3 regions of the Metabacillus litoralis genome follow, and region 3 is predicted to be linked to each of the others. Evidence: riboswitches for the same ligand, from Rfam matches in the RefSeq annotation. Region 3 holds a riboswitch; each other region holds the start of a gene.
The links. A riboswitch is a leader RNA that binds a small molecule or an ion and turns the genes downstream of it on or off. The one in region 3 is predicted to bind thiamine pyrophosphate.
Positions count from the first base shown of each region.

Region 1 (6,484 bases), 670 kb from region 3:
CTAGAAACATTAAAGAAAATAGAAAAAGAGCAAAATATTACAATTTTATATGCCTGCGAATCTGGAAGCAGAGCATGGAATATGAATACATCTTTTAGTGATTTTGATGTTCGATTTATTTATAAACGAGAAATGAACTGGTACTTACAGCTGATAGAAGGAAAGAATACCTTTGAGTATTCTACAAAAGATAACGAGGAATATGTTGGGTGGGATATAAAAAAAGCTCTGCAACTACTTTTGAAATCTAATCCAACATTGCTAGAGTGGATTTATTCTCCAGTCATCTATCATAATCACCCTTCTTTTAGAAAAGAAATAAGAAAACTATCCAAACTTTCTTTTTCCCCAGTTTCCGTTCTACATCACTATTTAAGCATGGCTAAAAGAAATCATCATTCTTTATTTGAAACGAATAAATCAAAAACAAAACTATATTTAAATGTAATAAAACCGATTGCATGCTGTATGTGGATTGTTAATCATAATGAGTTTCCGGAAATAGGGAAGGAATGGATCTTCGAGGAATGTTCAAAGGATCGTAGTGTACGGACTGAAATCAACAGATTAATCGATTGTAAAAAAAATGATCAACATGATTTTCATTCGGAAATTCTTGATGACTATATTCATTCCTCCCTAGAGAGTCTTGATCAAGTAAAAAAAGAATTCCAAACACTTAAGACCATATTACACGACCCATTTAATGAATTTTTTGTAACGCTCATACAAGAAAAATAAGCATTTATATGTATAGAGAGCTCTTGATCTATTAAGTGGAGCTCTCATCCCCTATCATCCCGCAGAATTCCCTTTTTTCTTTACATTCGGAACATTATGATAGAAATAATTATATTCATTTTTAAGTTCGGTTAGCGTCATCTTATTCATAACCTGACCATTATAAACACCAATTGCAAGTAGTTTTTGAGAGTAATAATTTCTTTGTTCCTCAAGTGCAGTTTGTAACATTTTGCTCATAGCACTCATCTCCATATTTAATAATTTTACATTTCTTACTTTACCTCAAAAATATTATGTGACGATTAATATAATGTTAAGATTTTCTTTCGAGTTATTAAGATTGTATTAATTTGATTAAATTCTTAAAAATTTGTCGAGAATAGTTTCAACACTTTAAGGAGTTGAAACTTGTGAAAATAAAGGTTATAGCAAAAAAGGCAGATCATTTGAGAACAACAGTTTTCTACCTTAACCAAGATGAACCGAAGGCTCAGCAATTATACATGGCAATCTTAAAAAACGAGAAAATTGATATTCTAACAATTTACAATTCTGAAACAAATCAGTATGAAGAGGTAACTTCAATATTTCCACTCACCTTTTTAAGCCTTCTTTCCCAACAAATCCTTATGCAGCTCAATAATGTGTTTCCTCACGGTTCCTATAAAGAATTCATAGGTTGAATATTTAATTTCTAATGAAACAGACAATACTCAGTATATTCTAACGATTTATAAATCCCTTGCGTTTATCCTATTTTATCCTCATCTAAAAGAAGATTCAGTTTCACTGTAAGTATTCCTAACACCTTTTTTATAACTCTATATTTTTATGTCAGATTTTCTAACAAAACAAAAGCCATTCCTTACATAACAGGATATACTTGTAAAAAGAATGTTTTAAGGGGTGGAGCAATGAATCACCAAGACCGCTCATACAAGGATAAAAAGGTAATCTCAATTGGGACTGTCAGTGAGTTGACTGGATTAACGTTGAGACAAATTAGATATTATGAAGAAAGAAAACTAATTGCTCCATATCGGAATGAACGAGGAACTAGAAAATATTCATTCTCTGATATTGAGACACTAATGGACATTGCAGATAAACGAGAGGACGGTGTACAAACAACTGAAATTTTAAAAGAAATGAGATTAAAAGAAAGACAACGTGAAAGTGAAGCTGATGTTAGAAAAAAAATGCTACAAGGTCAGTTGAATGCACAATTTAGGTTTGGGCGTGGCAGGAATTAATCATTATCGCTGCAGTGAGCACATCATCTATTGCTGCAGCGATAAATTTTAGCGCCCCTGAATAAACAAGCCAGCTGATATTTCCCCTATTCTCATATTCCACTTTGGTTAACCCCACTTTTTCCGTTCTTTTCAAAAAATTATACATAAAATAGCGTATTTCCCTATTTACAATTGGAAGAAATAACCGATAATAGATTTAATAGGACTTTTCACCACCTATATATGTAAATTGCGAGGTGTTCAGTGTGAAATCACTAGATGCAGTAATAGAAGAATACCGAAAAAGAATGTTTTCAATCGCCAAAGAAGATGGAATTAGTGCACAACGAACATTGGTTGCCAGTCAAAACTTAGATGAAATATTAAATATTGAAATGAATAAAAATAATCCTTTACCTGTTAATAAGAAAAAATAAATTTAGCTTTCTGTAAAATACACCATTTCATAAGGTTTTGGTGTATTTTTTTCTATTATTGACACAATGATAAATACATGAGGAAGTGATACTATGGATCAAAAAATTATTTGGCTTAGTAAAGGTAAACCATCTACACTTGAACATAAAGGAAAAGAATTTCGTTCAGGGATATGTAAAAGTCAAGTTGAAACACTAGAGGTTAAATCAAGCCATATTGTAGACGATGATGTAGCTAATCACGAGTACCACGGAGGGGCTGAACGTGTCATTTGTGTTTATCCCTACGAACATTATGAAATTTGGGAGAACCTTTACAAACAACCATTACCAAAGGCCGCTTTTGGAGAAAACCTAACCGTTTCAGGTATGAAAGAAACAGATGTATGTATAGGTGATATTTATCAAATTGGTGAAGCTGTAGTTCAAGTTTCACAAGGACGATTTCCTTGTTCAACGATTAACAAGTATACAAATATCAACACATTATTAAATAAGATCGTTGAACATGGTTACACGGGCTATTTCCTTCGTGTTTTAGAGGAAGGACAAATCTCGTCAAATTCAAGCATTAAACGGTTAAAAAAACATCCTAAAGAGATTTCAGTTGCAGCCATTCATAATACTTTTTTCCATCATAAAGATGATTTACCTCAAGTTGAAAAGATCTTATCTCTTAGTGAACTGTCTGAAGAATGGCATGTCCGTATGAAGAAGCTCCGTCGACAATTGATGAAAAAATAAGGGTACTTCAACTCCTCTTATTATTCAAAGAATTCTGTTGACTACATGGATAATTATGTTATGATTATAACTGATTTTAATTAAATTACCAATTTCTACTAGGGGAGTCCATTAGCTTGGACTGAGAGAGGAACGCGTTTGAAGTTCTTTGACCCTTCGAACCTGATCTGGATGATACCAGCGTAGGGAAGTAGCGACATTTGTAAAGGGATAAGCGCGCATCTTTTTACATTTTACCTACACCTATTGAACGGGTTCTGAATTTCAGAACCCGTTTTTATTTTTGCCTTCCGCTGATGTTTCAATCGATCACTTTCATTTTCAAGGAGGAGAAAGTATGAAGATTACAATTAAACAGCCATTTCCCGGAAGTAAAAAAGTTTATGTACAAGGCAGTAATTCTGACATTCAAGTTCCTGTAAGAGAAATTACTCAGAGTGTAACGAAGAATACATATGGCGAAGAAGTGAATCCACCTGTTCGAGTTTATGATACGAGTGGACCATACACTGATATAAGTGCTGAAATTGATATTCGAAAGGGATTACCAAGAGCGAGAGAAAAATGGATCCTTGATCGTAATGATGTTAAGCGATACGAAGGACGAGAAATTAAGCCCGAAGATAATGGATATAAAGCTTCTAGTAAACATTCAAACTTAGAGGTTTTTCCCTCTAATCAAATTCATCCATTGGTGGCAAAAGACGGTAAACGCGTAACACAGCTTTATTATGCTAGAAATGGGATTATAACACCCGAAATGGAGTATATTGCTATTCGAGAGCAGATGGACCCCGAATATGTACGTGAAGAAGTTGCATCAGGCCGGGCTATTATTCCAGCTAATATTAATCATCCCGAAACAGAACCAATGATTATAGGGAAAAACTTTCACGTTAAGATTAATGCTAATATCGGAAATTCTGCTGTTTCCTCTTCTATCGAAGAAGAAGTTGAAAAAATGACATGGGCAACTAGATGGGGAGCAGACACGATCATGGACCTTTCAACAGGGAAAAATATTCATACAACCCGTGAATGGATTATCCGAAATTCTCCTGTTCCTGTTGGTACTGTCCCTATTTATCAAGCACTGGAAAAAGTGAATGGAATTGCTGAAGATTTAACATGGGAAGTTTATCGTGACACGCTTATTGAACAGGCAGAACAGGGGGTAGACTATTTTACTATACATGCTGGAGTTCTTCTTAGATATATCCCGTTAACAGCTAAGCGGACCACTGGAATTGTATCTAGAGGTGGCTCCATTTTAGCGCAATGGTGTTTAGCTCATCACAAAGAAAATTTCTTATATACTCACTTCCATGATATCTGTGAAATTCTATCAAAATATGATATTTCCATTTCTTTAGGTGATGGATTAAGACCAGGCTCTATCGCCGATGCAAATGATGAAGCTCAATTTGCTGAGCTGGAGACTCTTGGTGAATTAACAGAGATCGCATGGAATTACGATGTTCAAGTGATGATTGAAGGCCCTGGTCATGTTCCAATGCATCTTATAAAAGAGAATGTTGAAAAGCAGCAGGAGATTTGTAAAGAAGCTCCATTTTACACGTTAGGTCCTTTAACTACTGATATTGCTCCAGGCTATGATCACATAACTTCTGCTATAGGTGCTGCGATGATTGGTTGGTTCGGAACAGCCATGCTTTGCTATGTAACACCAAAGGAGCATTTAGGTTTACCAAATAAAGAAGATGTTCGAGAAGGTGTAATTGCCTACAAAATTGCAGCACATGCTGCAGATTTAGCAAAAGGTCATCCTGGTGCTCAAAACAGAGATGATGCTCTTTCAAAGGCACGCTTCGAATTTAGGTGGCATGATCAGTTTAATCTTTCCTTAGATCCGGAAAGAGCAAGAGAATACCATGATGAGACATTACCTGCTGAAGGGGCAAAAACAGCTCACTTTTGTTCAATGTGCGGACCAAAATTTTGCTCTATGAGAATATCACATGACATTAGAGAATTGGGTAATGACTCAAGTAAACCTATGCATGAGTTGTTAACTGAAGGAATGAAAGAAAAGTCAAAAGAATTTATTGACGGTGGTTCAAAGATTTATAGATAAGCAAATAAAGAGGTGGGCTATCCCGCCTCTTTATTCTCTTATGCCATTATAGTCAATTAATTTAGTTGCCATGTCCGTATATGACATTCTCGCTAGCGGATCTTCTCCTACAATCCCATATGTTCTTCCTTTAAATCGGTGATCGTGTTTTGGACGTTCTCCCTCTCCATACAGCACACCACCATATTCTATATCGATCGGCTCGTCATAATTATAATAAGTTCGATCTTCAAATAAGTGATAATGACCTCCACCCGGCAATGGTATAGCAGGGCCTGTTTCACCATAAAATCGATGATAATGTTTATTGTTTAAAGACGTAATTCCTCTATATAAATGGCGGTGGCGATCAAAACTATTGCCATTTACTCCTCTTGTAAATCCGTCTATTATGTGAAAATGTTCCCGATATATTGTTGTGAAAGCTGAAAATCGATGAGCATGGTGTGGCTTATCCGCTCCAATTAATATCATAAAATCCCTCCGTCAAGCTACTTACTTTTTCATATGAAAGTTAACAGCTGATGGAAAGTTGTCTTTATCTTTATTCAGGATGACCCTCCTGATCATGTATAATGCCTACATTCTTCATATCCACTGATACCTTTACTTTAAATTGTGCATTAGGATATATTTCATCCCATTTCTCTACTTTATTAGATTCCTTTCCTGTTTTGGTTGCACGGTACCTTAGTCCAAAACCAAGTGGATCCACTTCTTCCTTTTGAAGCTTTTTTAGCAGGCTGTTAATTTGTTCTTCAACCTCAATTTTAACTGCTTTTTCATACTCATTAGCCTTAGCTTCATCTAAGGTTTCAAAAGCTTCTTCAACAATACCACTTAGTTGTACGTCATAAGAAATAACCGGTCGATTACTTTTTTCACTTTTTAGATCAAAGCTGGCCTTAATTTTATCTGTTGAAAAAAGAAAATAGGGTTTCTCCTCTTTTTCTACTTTAATATCGAACTTCGAAGCCCTATTTCTTAACATGTTAAAATATTTTGTTTCTTCTGCAGACAAAATTAAGACCTGTTTCATATCTGAAATAAGGCTTGTATTGTTAATTGAGAATGCTTCTTCTTCCGTTTTGATAATTGGTAAAAAAGGATCAATCCCTCTTTCTGTTTGTCTTCTCCTAAAATCAAATATATAGACAGACGTAACATATGGTGTTTCTGTTCCAACATTTCCAAAACTTAAAAATAATGCATTCGATGGAACTCGCTCA
Region 1 is NZ_CP033043.1:486,982-493,465, reverse strand. It holds gene D9842_RS02270 (nucleotidyltransferase domain-containing protein) at 1-741, shown strand, start outside; gene D9842_RS02265 (Fur-regulated basic protein FbpA) at 796-981, opposite strand; gene D9842_RS02260 (hypothetical protein) at 1,155-1,427, shown strand; gene D9842_RS02255 (MerR family transcriptional regulator) at 1,659-1,997, shown strand; gene D9842_RS02250 (aspartyl-phosphate phosphatase Spo0E family protein) at 2,246-2,416, shown strand; gene D9842_RS02245 (MOSC domain-containing protein) at 2,510-3,160, shown strand; TPP riboswitch at 3,251-3,366, shown strand; gene thiC (phosphomethylpyrimidine synthase ThiC) at 3,498-5,255, shown strand; gene D9842_RS02235 (YmaF family protein) at 5,286-5,729, opposite strand; gene D9842_RS02230 (Ger(x)C family spore germination protein) at 5,800-6,484, opposite strand, start outside.
Region 1: it holds a riboswitch for thiamine pyrophosphate, as region 3 does, so the genes downstream of both, thiC (phosphomethylpyrimidine synthase ThiC) here and D9842_RS24715 (thiamine phosphate synthase) in region 3, are expected to answer to the same signal.

Region 2 (6,484 bases), 630 kb from region 3:
TCATCGAATTTACCACCTGCTTTTAAAATCATCACATGATGGGAGAGGTCGAATTTTCGGGTGCGATGAGTTGTACTGCCAGAGAAATGAATGCAAAAATGTCCGGGAAATCCATTTTGAATTGCCCCCGCTCCGTGTGGCATCCCATGCATTGATGCGGGAATTAACCGATCGTCTACGAGAATAAAAACGGCTCGTCTTCGCCAACTCCATTTTCCGTTATAAATGTTCTTCATCATTTTCGTATCATTTTTTGTTAGGGGTTGCACATCTGCATGACCACTTCCGGCTCTTCTTTGAACTTTAAAGCTTTGTCCACTATCAATATCAATAACAGTAAAAGTTGATTTTCTTGGAATCATTTCATTTACTTCATCCCAACTTAGCAAATCTGGTTGAAAACTAATGTAGGGACGTGGTTGATCATTTACAGCTAATGCTTGTTTTTGGGAAAGGAATATAAAAAGAAAAATAAGCAACAATGTTTTTTTCATAAAAAGTCACTCCAAATTAATCTTGTTACATATATTTTGTGTAAAAAACTTTATATCATAGCTATATATAAATGGGAATATAAGGTATCGATTGTGCCGAAATGAACAGAATAATTGAAACGGAGAGTTATAGGTAAAAAAAGAAAATACTGGAGAAATATAATGAATTTTGTTTATGGGTTTCTGTATTTATTTGCTGCATGGAAGTGGGGAGATTGGAAAAATTGGAGAGAATATTATCCAACTATCTTATTTTTTATCATTGGTGACTTGTTATATCATTTTTTATTTTATGATTATTTTCCATTATGGAAGTTTAATCCCATTCCTTTTGATGAAAAATTAGGAATTACAGGTACCCATATTTCTTTATTTATCATGTTTATCAAATATCCATGTACAATTCTTTGGTATTTAAGAAATTTTCCAATTGAGTGCTTAAAACAGTTTACCTATATTGGGGTTTGGATTTTAATTTATACAGCAAATGAGCTTTTAACACATTCCTTTGGAGGAATATATCATTATAATGGATGGAATGAATGGTGGTCAGTATTGTTCAATTGTGCTATGTTTTCTCTATTGGCATTGCATCGTTATCGTCCATTTATAACTTGGATCCTTTCATTTGTTTTTCTTTTGTTTTTATGGACGTTTTTTGGTGTACCGTCATCTGTTTTTCGTTAAAACATGAAAAGGAGATTTTATCATGACAACAGAAATGTTAGCCTATTTTGATGAATTTGGACATAGGCGGGGAATTGAAACACGACAGAGAGTTCATGTGCAAGGATTATGGCATGAAACATTTCATTGCTGGTTTGTACGTGAGGAAAAGGGAGTACAGTATCTTTATTTTCAAAAACGATCAGATGATAAAGCGGATTACCCATCCCTATATGATATAACAGCTGCGGGTCACATTTTGGCTAATGAAACGGTACAAGATGGAGTAAGAGAGGTTAGAGAAGAACTTGGGATACAGCTAATGTTTGAAGATCTTCTTTCTCTTGGTATCGTTAAGGATTGTCTGGAGGCAAATCAATTTACAGATCGTGAGTTCTGTCATGTGTTTTTATATAATACTGGTTATCGTGATGACCAGTTCAATCTCCAACAAGATGAGGTTTCAGGTGTTGTAAGAGCTGAATTACTTGAATTTGAAAAACTGTGGTTTGGAGAAATCGAAAAAATTAGGGTAGAGGGCTTTCTGGAAAATGAACATAAAGTACAAAGGAAGCTAGAGACATTTTTAACGAAACAAGACTTTGTTCCTCATCAGGATTCTTATATAAAAGAGGTAGTAGAAAAAATAAAGAGCAAATAGTTTACTTAATTAAGTACTTTTCTGATACTCATTCTTCTTAATTCTGTTACAATGTCATATACATAGTTTTTATCCAAATAGATTAGGAGAATGATTCATGCTTCAAACAGTTAATCGGCAGCTGGAAAAATGGATGCCAATCATCACGCCAATAAGCGTGATGATAGGGGTGATGCTTGCTGAAAATCTTTTACCTCTTACATTTTTAATACCGTGGCTATTTGCGTTTATGACTTTTTCAGGCAGCCTGAGCTCCACTTTTACTTCTTTAACAGGAGCATTAAAAAAGCCACTGCCATTATTCATTATCTTAATGCTGTTGCATATTATTATGCCGCTTCTTGCATGGACAATAGGACACGCATTTTTTGTAAATGATCATTTAACAATGACAGGATTAGTGTTAGCTAGCGTTATTCCCACAGGAATTACCAGTTTTATATGGGTAACAATCTATAAGGGAAATATAGGCTTAGCATTATCCATTATTTTGTTTGACACATTGTTGTCACCGTTCCTTGTTCCGTTTACTTTATCTTTTCTAGTTGGTCAAAAAATTCAAATAAATACAATGGATATAATGTATGGGTTGTTATTTATGGTTGTTATTCCTTCTATTTTAGGGATATTTACAAATTTTATGACAAAGGGGAAAAGTGTTAAAGCAGGGAAAACTCTTGCCCCGTTTTCAAAAATTGCACTTGCTTGCGTTGTGATGATGAATGGAGCTGTTATTTCTCCCTATCTTAAACAGTTTAGTTTAAAATTGGTTATTATTGCTATTACAGTTTTGATTCTTGCTTCTTTTGGATATTTCTTAGCATGGATGCTGTCAATTCTGTTTAAAAGAGACCGCGAAACAAAAGTAGTCATGATGTTTACAGGTGGAATGAGGAATATTAGTGCAGGGGCAGTAATCGCTGTTCAATATTTTCCTGCAGCTGTAGCTGTGCCTGTTGTTCTGGGAATGTTGTTTCAACAAGTGCTTGCATCAATTTTTGGTCTTTTATTTCATCTTTTTGATCAAAAACAAAAGCAACAAATTGAGGGGACAATTTCCGTTTCACAATAATTGAACTTGTGTATTTTGATAAGAAGATGTTGCCAAATATATCTGAGTGTGTTAAAAATAATGTGACTTACTAATTTCATAATATGATAGATTTCACCACTAGGGGAGCTTTTAGCTGAGAGAGGCCAACGCCTTGACCCTTAATACCTGATCTAGATAATACTAGCGGAGGGAAGAGGTGTTTGAATATAAAGACTTTAACGCAATTCGGTAATAATTAGTATATGGTAACTAATTTATATACCGGTGTGCGATTCAAACCACTTCTTTTCTTAAAAAAGAAGTGGTTTTTTCTTTTACTGTACTTTTAAAAAAAAGGAGGGAAAAACATTGTCGAATCAAATAGAACGGCTAATTAATATCGTTGAGGAACGTAAGGAGGATTTGGTTTCCTTACTAAAAAGATTGATTGAATATAAAACACCTGCACCACCAGCTAGAAACACGAAAGAAGCACAGCAATTTATTGCAGAGTTTTTAGAAGAAAAAGGTTTTTCCATTGATATGTGGGATGTGTATCCAAACGACCCTAATGTTGTTGGAGTGTTAAAAGGGAACGAACCTAACTTATATAACAGCTTGATTATTAATGGACATATGGATGTAGCTGAAGTAAGTGAGGATGAAAAGTGGGATGTTGATCCGTTTGTTCCTATTGTGAAAGATGATGTGATTATCGGGCGTGGTGCAGCTGATATGAAGGGTGGATTAGCTGGTGCATTGTTTGCCATCCAGTTATTACATGAACATGGTATAAGGCTTCCTGGTGATTTGACTTTACAATCTGTCATTGGTGAAGAAGTTGGAGAAGCCGGGACTCTTGAATGCTGTAAAAAGGGTTATAAAGCAGACTTTGCTGTGGTGGTGGATACAAGTGATTTACATATTCAAGGACAAGGTGGTGTGATTACTGGTTGGATCACTGTAAAAAGTGATCAAACGTATCATGATGCAACTAGAAGGCAAATGATACATGCCGGAGGGAAACTTTTTGCTGCTAGTGCTATTGAAAAAATGACAAACATTATTCATGGCTTGCAGGATCTTGAAAGACATTGGGCAGTTTCCAAAAGCTACCCTGGATATCCTCCTGGCACAAACACGATCAATCCAGCCGTAATCGAAGGGGGAAGGCACGCAGCATTTATTGCTGATGAATGTCGTTTGTGGATAACTGTTCATTATTATCCAAATGAAACACATGAGCAGATTATAAAAGAAATAGAAGAGCATATTCTTCATGTTGCTCATGCAGATCCTTGGCTAAGGGAAAATCCTCCAACATTTGTATGGGGAGGAAAATCAATGATCGTTGACCGGGGGGAGATTTTTCCTTCATTGGAGGTGGATCCAAATCATCCAGGTGTGAAAGTATTATCCCAAACCCACGAACACATTCTATCTACACAAGCTATTGTTGATGTTTCTCCAACCGTAACCGATGGAGGATGGCTAGGAGATGCAGGCATACCAACTGTCATTTATGGACCAGGAAAATTACAACATGCACATGCAGTAAACGAACAACTCTCCATTCAAGAACTTGTTGAGTATACAAAGGTTATTTTAGCTTTCATCTATGAATGGTGCCATTCTAAGAAAAGTGAACAATCTGTCGAGTAGTTAGTACACTTTAACTAATAGGAAGTAGGGGAAATGCAATGAAATTTAGTCAAAGGCTATACCAAAAGGTTCTACCAATCTGGGAAAGTAATCATAATCATCCATTCGTTAAAGGAATGGGGAATGGGACTCTTGAAAAAGATAAATTTCGGTTTTACATGATACAGGATTATTTGTATTTAATTGAATATGCAAAAGTATTTGCCTTAGGTGCTGTAAAAGCTACAGATTTACACACAATGGGGAAATTTGCAGCGTTACTGAATTCTACTTTAAATGAAGAGATGGAGTTACATCGTCAATATGCAAAGAAATTTGGTATTACTACAGAAGAGCTTGAAGAAGCTAAACCTTCTCCAACAACTCTGGCTTATACTCATTACATGCTTCATGTAAGCCAAAATGGAACACTTGCCGAATTGGTATCCGCTTTACTCCCATGTATGTGGAGTTATTGGGAGATTGGTAAAGAATTAAAGAAAATTGAAGGAGCAAGCGAACATGAATTTTATGGAGAATGGATTTCGATGTATTCATCTGATGAATTTGGTCAATTAGCTACATGGTGTATTGAGTTAATAGATGAGCTCTCAGATGGTAAGCCAGAGTCAGAATTAGTGAAACTAGAAGAAATCTTCCTTAATACTACTAGATTTGAATACATGTTCTGGGATATGGCCTATCATGAAATGATGTGGCCTACAAATGAATAATGTAGCTCTTGAATTTAAAAATATAACCTTTCGATATGGGGAGCACTCTAATGGAACACCAATCTTGAAAAATATGAATCTACATATTCGTGAAGGAGAATTTATTAGCATTATTGGACCAAGTGGCTCTGGGAAAAGTACATTATTTAAGCTAATAACAGGGTTGGAGCAGCCTTCAGAGGGAGAGATTTTCCTGAGAAATCGACTAGCTATAAGTCGACTTGGTCAAGTCGGGTATATGCCGCAGCAGGATTTGCTTTTACCGTGGCGGACAATTATGGAAAATGCATTACTTCCATTAGAGATAAAAGGAGTAAAAAAACACGTGGCCCTTCAAAATGTTATCGAGTTATTGGAGGAGTTTGGGTTGAAGGGTGTAGAGAATTTCTATCCAGGTGAATTATCTGGAGGAATGCGGCAGAGGGTCTCGTTTTTAAGAACAATAGTAAGCGGATCAAAAATCCTCCTTTTGGATGAACCGTTTAGTGCTTTAGATGCGATCACTAGGTTATCTTTACAGGAATGGCTACTCTCACAATGGCAAAAAAGAAAAGAAACGATTGTATTCATCACTCATGATGTTAATGAAGCATTATTTTTATCTGACCGGATTCTTCTATTTACAGAAACACCTGCAACGACCTTAAAAGAAATAATTGTTCCACTAGAGCGTCCTAGAACATTGAAAGATTTAAACCGGCCAGAGGTAATCTCTTTAAAAGATGAGTTGCTTGAAGATTTACGAACGAGGATGAAAACATGAGAGTTTTTAAAAAATATGGTGCTTCTAGCACACTAACGATCTTACTTCTCATTGTTTGGGAAATTGGTGCAAGGCTTTTAGACATGAAATTCATTTTGCCAACACCAACAGATGTTGTATTAAAGATATGGGAATTAAGAGTACCTTTGTTTTTAGAACACTTACCTGCTACATTTCTAATTATCTTGATTGGACTCTCCCTTTCTATTCTATTTGGGGTGGGGCTTGCTGTATGGATGAGCATAAATAAAACAGTAGAAAAAACCTTCTATCCTCTTATTATATCGTCACAAACAATTCCAATTATCGCATTGGCACCGATTTTTGTTTTATGGTTTGGCTATACGATATGGAGTAAGGTTGTCGTTACGGTGCTTATTACTTTTTTTCCGATAACAGTAAATACGTATGATGGCCTACGTGCAACAACTAAGGAATATAAAGATCTTTTGCGAACTATGGGAGCAACAAAAAAAGACATTTTCTTTAAGC
Region 2 is NZ_CP033043.1:448,490-454,973, forward strand. It holds gene D9842_RS02020 (hypothetical protein) at 1-494, opposite strand, end outside; gene D9842_RS02025 (CBO0543 family protein) at 657-1,181, shown strand; gene D9842_RS02030 (NUDIX hydrolase) at 1,204-1,821, shown strand; gene D9842_RS02035 (bile acid:sodium symporter family protein) at 1,919-2,893, shown strand; TPP riboswitch at 2,985-3,084, shown strand; gene D9842_RS02040 (acetylornithine deacetylase) at 3,224-4,516, shown strand; gene tenA (thiaminase II) at 4,555-5,229, shown strand; gene D9842_RS02050 (ABC transporter ATP-binding protein) at 5,222-5,992, shown strand; gene D9842_RS02055 (ABC transporter permease) at 5,989-6,484, shown strand, end outside.
Region 2: it holds a riboswitch for thiamine pyrophosphate, as region 3 does, so the genes downstream of both, D9842_RS02040 (acetylornithine deacetylase) here and D9842_RS24715 (thiamine phosphate synthase) in region 3, are expected to answer to the same signal.

Region 3 (6,484 bases):
AAGAAAAATGAAAGACTATAACTTCCTTGCGCTCCCAGTCGTTGATTTTCAAGGACATCTGCTAGGAATTATCACTGTTGATGATATCGTCGATGTTATTGAAGAAGAAGCAAGTGATGACTATTCGAAGCTTGCTGCGGTATCTGACGTTGACTCCACTGATAGAGGGCCGTTTTCGGCTGCCAAAAAAAGGTTGCCGTGGTTAATTATATTATTATTTCTTGGAATGTTTACAGCAAGTTTAATTGGTCGATTTGAAGCAACATTAGAGAAGGTTGCCATTTTAGCCGTGTTTATCCCTTTAATTGCCGGTATGGCAGGAAACACAGGAACACAGGCTTTAGCCGTTGCTGTTAGAAGAATTTCACTCGGTGATACTGAAGATCAAAATCTTAGTAAGATGATTGTTCGGGAGGCAGGTACAGGTTTAATAACAGGGGCAATTTGTGGTGTTGTTGTGACTGTTGTTGTTTTTGTATGGCAAGGTGACTTATTTCTAGGTGCACTAGTAGGGATCTCAATATTGGCTACACTAACTGTAGCGACGATTTCTGGTGCCTTTATTCCATTAATTATGCATAAATTGAAGGTGGATCCGGCTGTTGCATCTGGTCCTTTTATTACAACTATAAATGATATTATTAGTATTTTAATTTATTTTGGTATGGCGACTTTGTTTATGCAATATTTAATTTAACTAGATTCCAGCTTAGAGCATATTGTTACAAGTTATGTTCTAGGTTTTATATGATAGAAGATATACATTCTTCACTAGATATTTTACCTTTTAATGTTAATGAATTTAAGATAAAGGAGGGATACGATGCATGGAGCATCTGTAACTTCATTAGTTATTGTTATTCTCGCAGCATTTCTAACCCCTATTTTACTACATCGATTAAAGCTAAACTTTATGCCAGTCGTCGTAGCCGAAATTATCGTTGGGTTAATTATTGGAAAAAGTGGTTTTGATGTTGTCCACCAGGATATGTGGCTTGAGACATTATCAATGCTTGGATTTATTTTCTTAATGTTTCTTAGTGGTCTTGAAATAGACTTTACAGCTTTTGCGGGAGGAAAGAAAAAGGAAAAGCTTCCTTCTGGTAAAGATGCACCTAATGCGTTTTTCGTATCACTCATCATATTTGTTGGGATTTTTGCTCTATCCTTATTATTATCCTACATCTTTGTATGGATCGGGTTAATGGACAACGCGTTTTTAATGACCTTAATTATTTCGACTATTTCTCTAGGAGTAGTAGTGCCTACATTAAAAGATGCAGGAATTATGAAGTCGAATATTGGTCAAATTATTTTACTTGTGGCTGTTATCGCCGACTTAGTCACAATGGTGCTTCTTGCTGTTTTTGCTTCCATTTATGGTGGTGGAGACAACAATACATGGTTGTTATTAGTTCTATTTGGAGCTGGTGTTGGGCTCTATTTCTTAGGAAAAACATTTATGAATCGTTCATTCATCGAAACAATGTCAAAAGGGACGATTCAAATTGGGACACGAGCTGTTTTTACGTTAATTATTTTATTAGTGGCGATTTCCGAAACAATTGGTGCCGAAAATATTTTAGGAGCCTTTTTAGCAGGTGTGCTAGTTTCGCTATTATCTCCTAACAAAGAAATGGTTCAAAAGCTTGATTCTTTCGGATATGGATTTCTTATTCCGATTTTCTTTGTAATGGTTGGAGTTGAATTAGATATTTGGGCTTTGTTTAAAGATCCAAAAATCTTCCTGCTTATTCCATTATTATTTATCGCACTTCTGATTTCTAAGATTTTACCTGTTTATTATTTGAAAAGATGGTACGATGGCAAAACAACACTTGCAGCTGGTTTTCTCTTAACATCTACGCTTTCTCTTGTCATTGCTGCTGCAACGATTGGGGAAAGAATGGAGATTATCACAGCTGAAATGTCAGGTGCGCTTATTTTAGTTGCAGTAATTACGAGTATCGTAACTCCGATTTTCTTTAAAAAGCTTTTTCCAAAAAGCGAAGGAAAATCAACCAAAATCAAGGTTGCCTTTATTGGTGCCAATCAAATGTCACTGCCTGTTACAAGAGAGCTAAACCAAGATCTTTATGAAACAACGGTTTATCATATTCAACAAGATAAAATTGATAAACAAATCTCTGAATCATTGTTTGAGATTAGAGAAATTGATGATTTTCAGGTTGAAACATTAAAAGATCGAAACGCATTTGATGTAGACTTAATCGTTGTAGCTACTGGTGATGAACAACGAAATGCCGATATTGCCTTATTTGCAAAAAAAGAGCAAGTTGATCGAGTGATTGCTAGTGTGGCATCACCTGATTTAGCAAGTCAATTAAAGGATGAGGGTATTGATATTTTCTCTACACTTCTTTCAACAAAAACGATGCTTCGTGCTTTAATTGAAGCACCAAGTGTTATGAGAATCTTAACAAATCAGGAAACAACTCTATATCAAATTAACTTAAATAATGCAAAATACGATAACATCCTGCTACGAAACTTTCCGTTTACAGGAGACATTATTTTTGTCCGTATTTTCAGAGGCAAAGATTCGATTGTCCCACATGGAGATACAGACCTGAAATTAGGAGATCGTCTAATTGTGACGGGTTCTAGAGAATATGTAAATGAACTTAAACATGAGTTGGAATTAATATAATTTTATCAATTAAAAAACATCAGGGTATCTTACTCTTGAAAGTTTCCAAACATTTGGTATGATAGAAATAAGTAAATACGAGAGAAACAACCGCTAGGGGAGCCTTAAATAGAGGCTGAGATTAAAGTGTGACTTTAAGACCCTTATAACCTGATCTGGATGATACCAGCGTAGGGAAGTGGATACATCATGGTTTTTTGTGTATGTAAACCACTTTCCTATAGGAAAGTGGTTTTTTGCGTCCTATAAAACTTTACTATTTAAGAATCAAGGTGAAAAAAGTGGAATTTCATGTCATTACAGATGGCAAGCAAACGGTAAATGAATTAACAGTGAAACTTACGATGCTCCATCAAGATGTGGATTATATTCATATCCGGGAAAAACAGAAAACGGCTTCAGACATCATGTTACTTGTGTCAAATTTGCTTCAGCGGGGTGTACCGAAGGAAAAACTTGTGATCAATGATCGACTTGATGTTGCTTTATTACATAATATTCCTAATGTTCATTTACCAGGTCACGGCCTTCCTGTTGAGGTAGTAAGAGCTTTTGATTCGCACGTAAGAATTGGACGGTCTGTCCATTCGCTAGAAGAAGCTTTACGATGTGAAGAAGCGGGGGCTGATTACTTGTTATTTGGTCACATCTTTGAAACAAATTCAAAAGCAGCATTACCTCCAAGAGGTGTAGAACAATTAGCTGAAATTTGTGAGCACATGACAATTCCAGTTATTGCGATAGGAGGCATTACTCCTAGCACAATTAAGTTGCTTAAAAACGTAAGTGTTCATGGTGTTGCTGTTATGTCCTATGTTATAGCGAGCAGTGATCCAATTGCAGCTTTAACCAATTTAAAAGAGGGGGGTTACCATGCAAAAACAATATGATGTTGGAATTGTTGGCGGCGGTATAATTGGGCAGTCAATTGCCTATCAGCTTGCAAAAGAGGGAATCTCCGTTCTTGTATTAGATAGCCATAAAGGTGGTACAGGTGCAACATGTGCAGCTGCTGGAATGCTTGGGGCAAATTCCGAATTGGAAAATAATGATGCTTTTTTTCAGTTTGCGAAGGAAAGTCAAAGACACTATCACATCTTACGTGATGAGCTGTCAGAATTATCACAGATTAATATTCAACTAGTTGATAAAGGCATGTATAAGCTAGCAATGACAGAAAATGAAGCGAGAGTTTTGAAGAAAGCTGTAGAAGACTATCAAACTTTAGAATGGCACACGAAAGAAACAGTTTTACAAGGTGAACCACATGTGTCTGATTCGATCGTAGGAGCGCTTTATATTCCTGAAGATGGCCACGTTTCTCCTACACATGTATGTGCGGCTTTCACGAAATCTGCTAGCTTACTAGGAGCTACATTTAAAGAAAATACACCCGTTCATTCTATTAAGAAAACAGCTACAAATCAGTATACGTTATCAACACCACAAGGGGATTATCTTTGTAGCAAAGTAGTTATCGCAAATGGAGTATGGAGTGGACACTTTTTTAAACAATTAGGACTTGAGGTCAATATGAGGCCGGTTAAGGGTGAATGTCTTTCCGTTCAAGGGGATCATTTAGATCTCGAAAAGACTCTTTTCTATGACCATTGTTATATCGTTCCAAAGGGTGATGGAAGGTTTGTTGTAGGAGCCACAATGATTGAGGATGATTGGAGTACAACACCATCACTTGGAGGAATTCAGTCACTGATTGAAAAAGTGACGCCGATGATGCCAAGTATTACATCCGCTAAGCTGCTCGATACTTGGGCTGGGTTAAGGCCACAATCTGATGATGGAAAGCCATATATTGGACAGCATCCTGAGGATGAGAACATCTACTTTGCAACAGGACATTACCGAAATGGAATTCTGCTTGCTCCTAAAACAGGAACAATGGTCAGAGATCTTATTTTAAAAAGAAAACAAAACGAAGAGTATATTCATGCTTTTTCTTTAACGAGAAAGCTTACTCAAACAACGAGGTGATTTCATGAGCATTAAATTAAATGGTGAACAGGTTGAATTAAATCAAGAAGTTAAAACAATTCAGCATCTACTGGCGTTTTACAAGCTGGAAGATCGTCTTGTTATTGTTGAGCATAACCGCGAGATTGTTTTAAAAGATCAATATGAAAACACAATCATTTCAAATGGTGATGAAATTGAGTTAGTTCATTTTGTAGGAGGAGGATGATTTTATGTTAAAAATTGCAGATAAAACATTTCAATCAAGATTATTATTAGGTACAGGAAAATACCCTTCATTTGACATTCAAAAGGAAGCAGTTGCCCAATCAGAAGCGGAGATCTTAACGTTTGCGGTGCGCCGAATGAATATTTTCGAAGAATCACAACCTAATTTTTTAGAGCAATTAGATGTTTCAAAATATACACTGCTACCAAATACAGCAGGAGCTAAAACAGCTGAAGAAGCAGTAAGAATTGCGAAACTAGCAAAAGCATCAGGCTTATGTGACATGATTAAGGTTGAGGTTATTGGCTGTGATCGTTCATTATTACCAGACCCAGTTGAAACGTTAAAAGCAAGTGAAATGCTTTTAGAAGAGGGCTTTATCGTTTTACCATACACATCAGATGATGTTGTGCTTGCTAGAAGATTAGAAGAGTTAGGTGTTCATGCTATTATGCCGGGAGCATCTCCAATTGGCTCTGGTCAGGGACTTCTAAATCCTCTTAATCTATCATTTATTATTGAGCAATCTAAAGTGCCCGTCATTATTGACGCGGGAATTGGTTCACCAGCGGATGCGGCATTAGCAATGGAGCTTGGTGCAGATGGTGTTCTATTAAATACAGCTGTGTCGGCTGCTAAAGATCCTGTGAAAATGGCTGTTGCGATGAAGTTAGCGATTGAAGCTGGAAGACTAGGGTATGAAGCTGGTAGAATAGCTAAAAAAGACTATGCTATTGCAAGTAGTCCAACAGAAGGAATGATTACGACTTAATGGAACGCTATTCTAGACAAATGCTATTTACTCCAATTGGAGAAAAGGGTCAAGATAACATACGAAAAAAACATGTATTGATTGTTGGAGCAGGTGCTTTAGGTACGGCTAGCGCTGAAATGATTGCACGTGCGGGCATTGGAACATTAACAATTGTTGACCGGGATTATGTTGAATGGAGCAATTTGCAAAGACAGCAGCTTTATATAGAAGATGATGCGATCAATCGCATTCCTAAAGCTGTTGCAGCAAAGCAGCATCTTGAAAAGATAAATTCAGAAGTAGAAGTTTTATCGTATGTAGAAGATGTTACCTCTGCAAATATTGAGGAATTTGCTGAAGGTGTAGATGTGATCATAGATGCGACGGATAATTTTGAAACAAGATTATTGATTAATGATCTTTCAATAAAAAATAATATTCCATGGATTTACGGTGGCTGCGTGGGAAGCTATGGTTTATCGTTCACCATTATTCCTAGTGAAACACCGTGTTTACATTGCTTATTAAAGCATATCCCGTTTGATGGAATGACATGTGACACAGTCGGGGTGATCTCACCAATTGTAAGTATGGTTGCTTCACATCAAACAGCAGAAGCACTTAAAATTCTCGTAGGAGATATGGAAAACATGCGAGGTAAGCTTGTATCATTTGATTTATGGAAAAACCAATATTCTTCAATTAATATGGATCGACTGAAAAATGATGCATGCCCAACTTGTGGTACTGATCCAGTTTTTCCTTACTTAACGGCTGAAATGGAAACAAAGGCTGCTGTTCTATGCGGTAGAGATACTGTGCAAATTAGACCAAGTTCAGGTAAGCAATTTTCTTTTGA
Region 3 is NZ_CP033043.1:5,049,404-5,055,887, forward strand. It holds gene mgtE (magnesium transporter) at 1-697, shown strand, start outside; gene D9842_RS24710 (monovalent cation:proton antiporter family protein) at 824-2,671, shown strand; TPP riboswitch at 2,757-2,865, shown strand; gene D9842_RS24715 (thiamine phosphate synthase) at 2,953-3,561, shown strand; gene thiO (glycine oxidase ThiO) at 3,545-4,663, shown strand; gene thiS (sulfur carrier protein ThiS) at 4,668-4,871, shown strand; gene D9842_RS24730 (thiazole synthase) at 4,876-5,643, shown strand; gene D9842_RS24735 (thiazole biosynthesis adenylyltransferase ThiF) at 5,643-6,484, shown strand, end outside.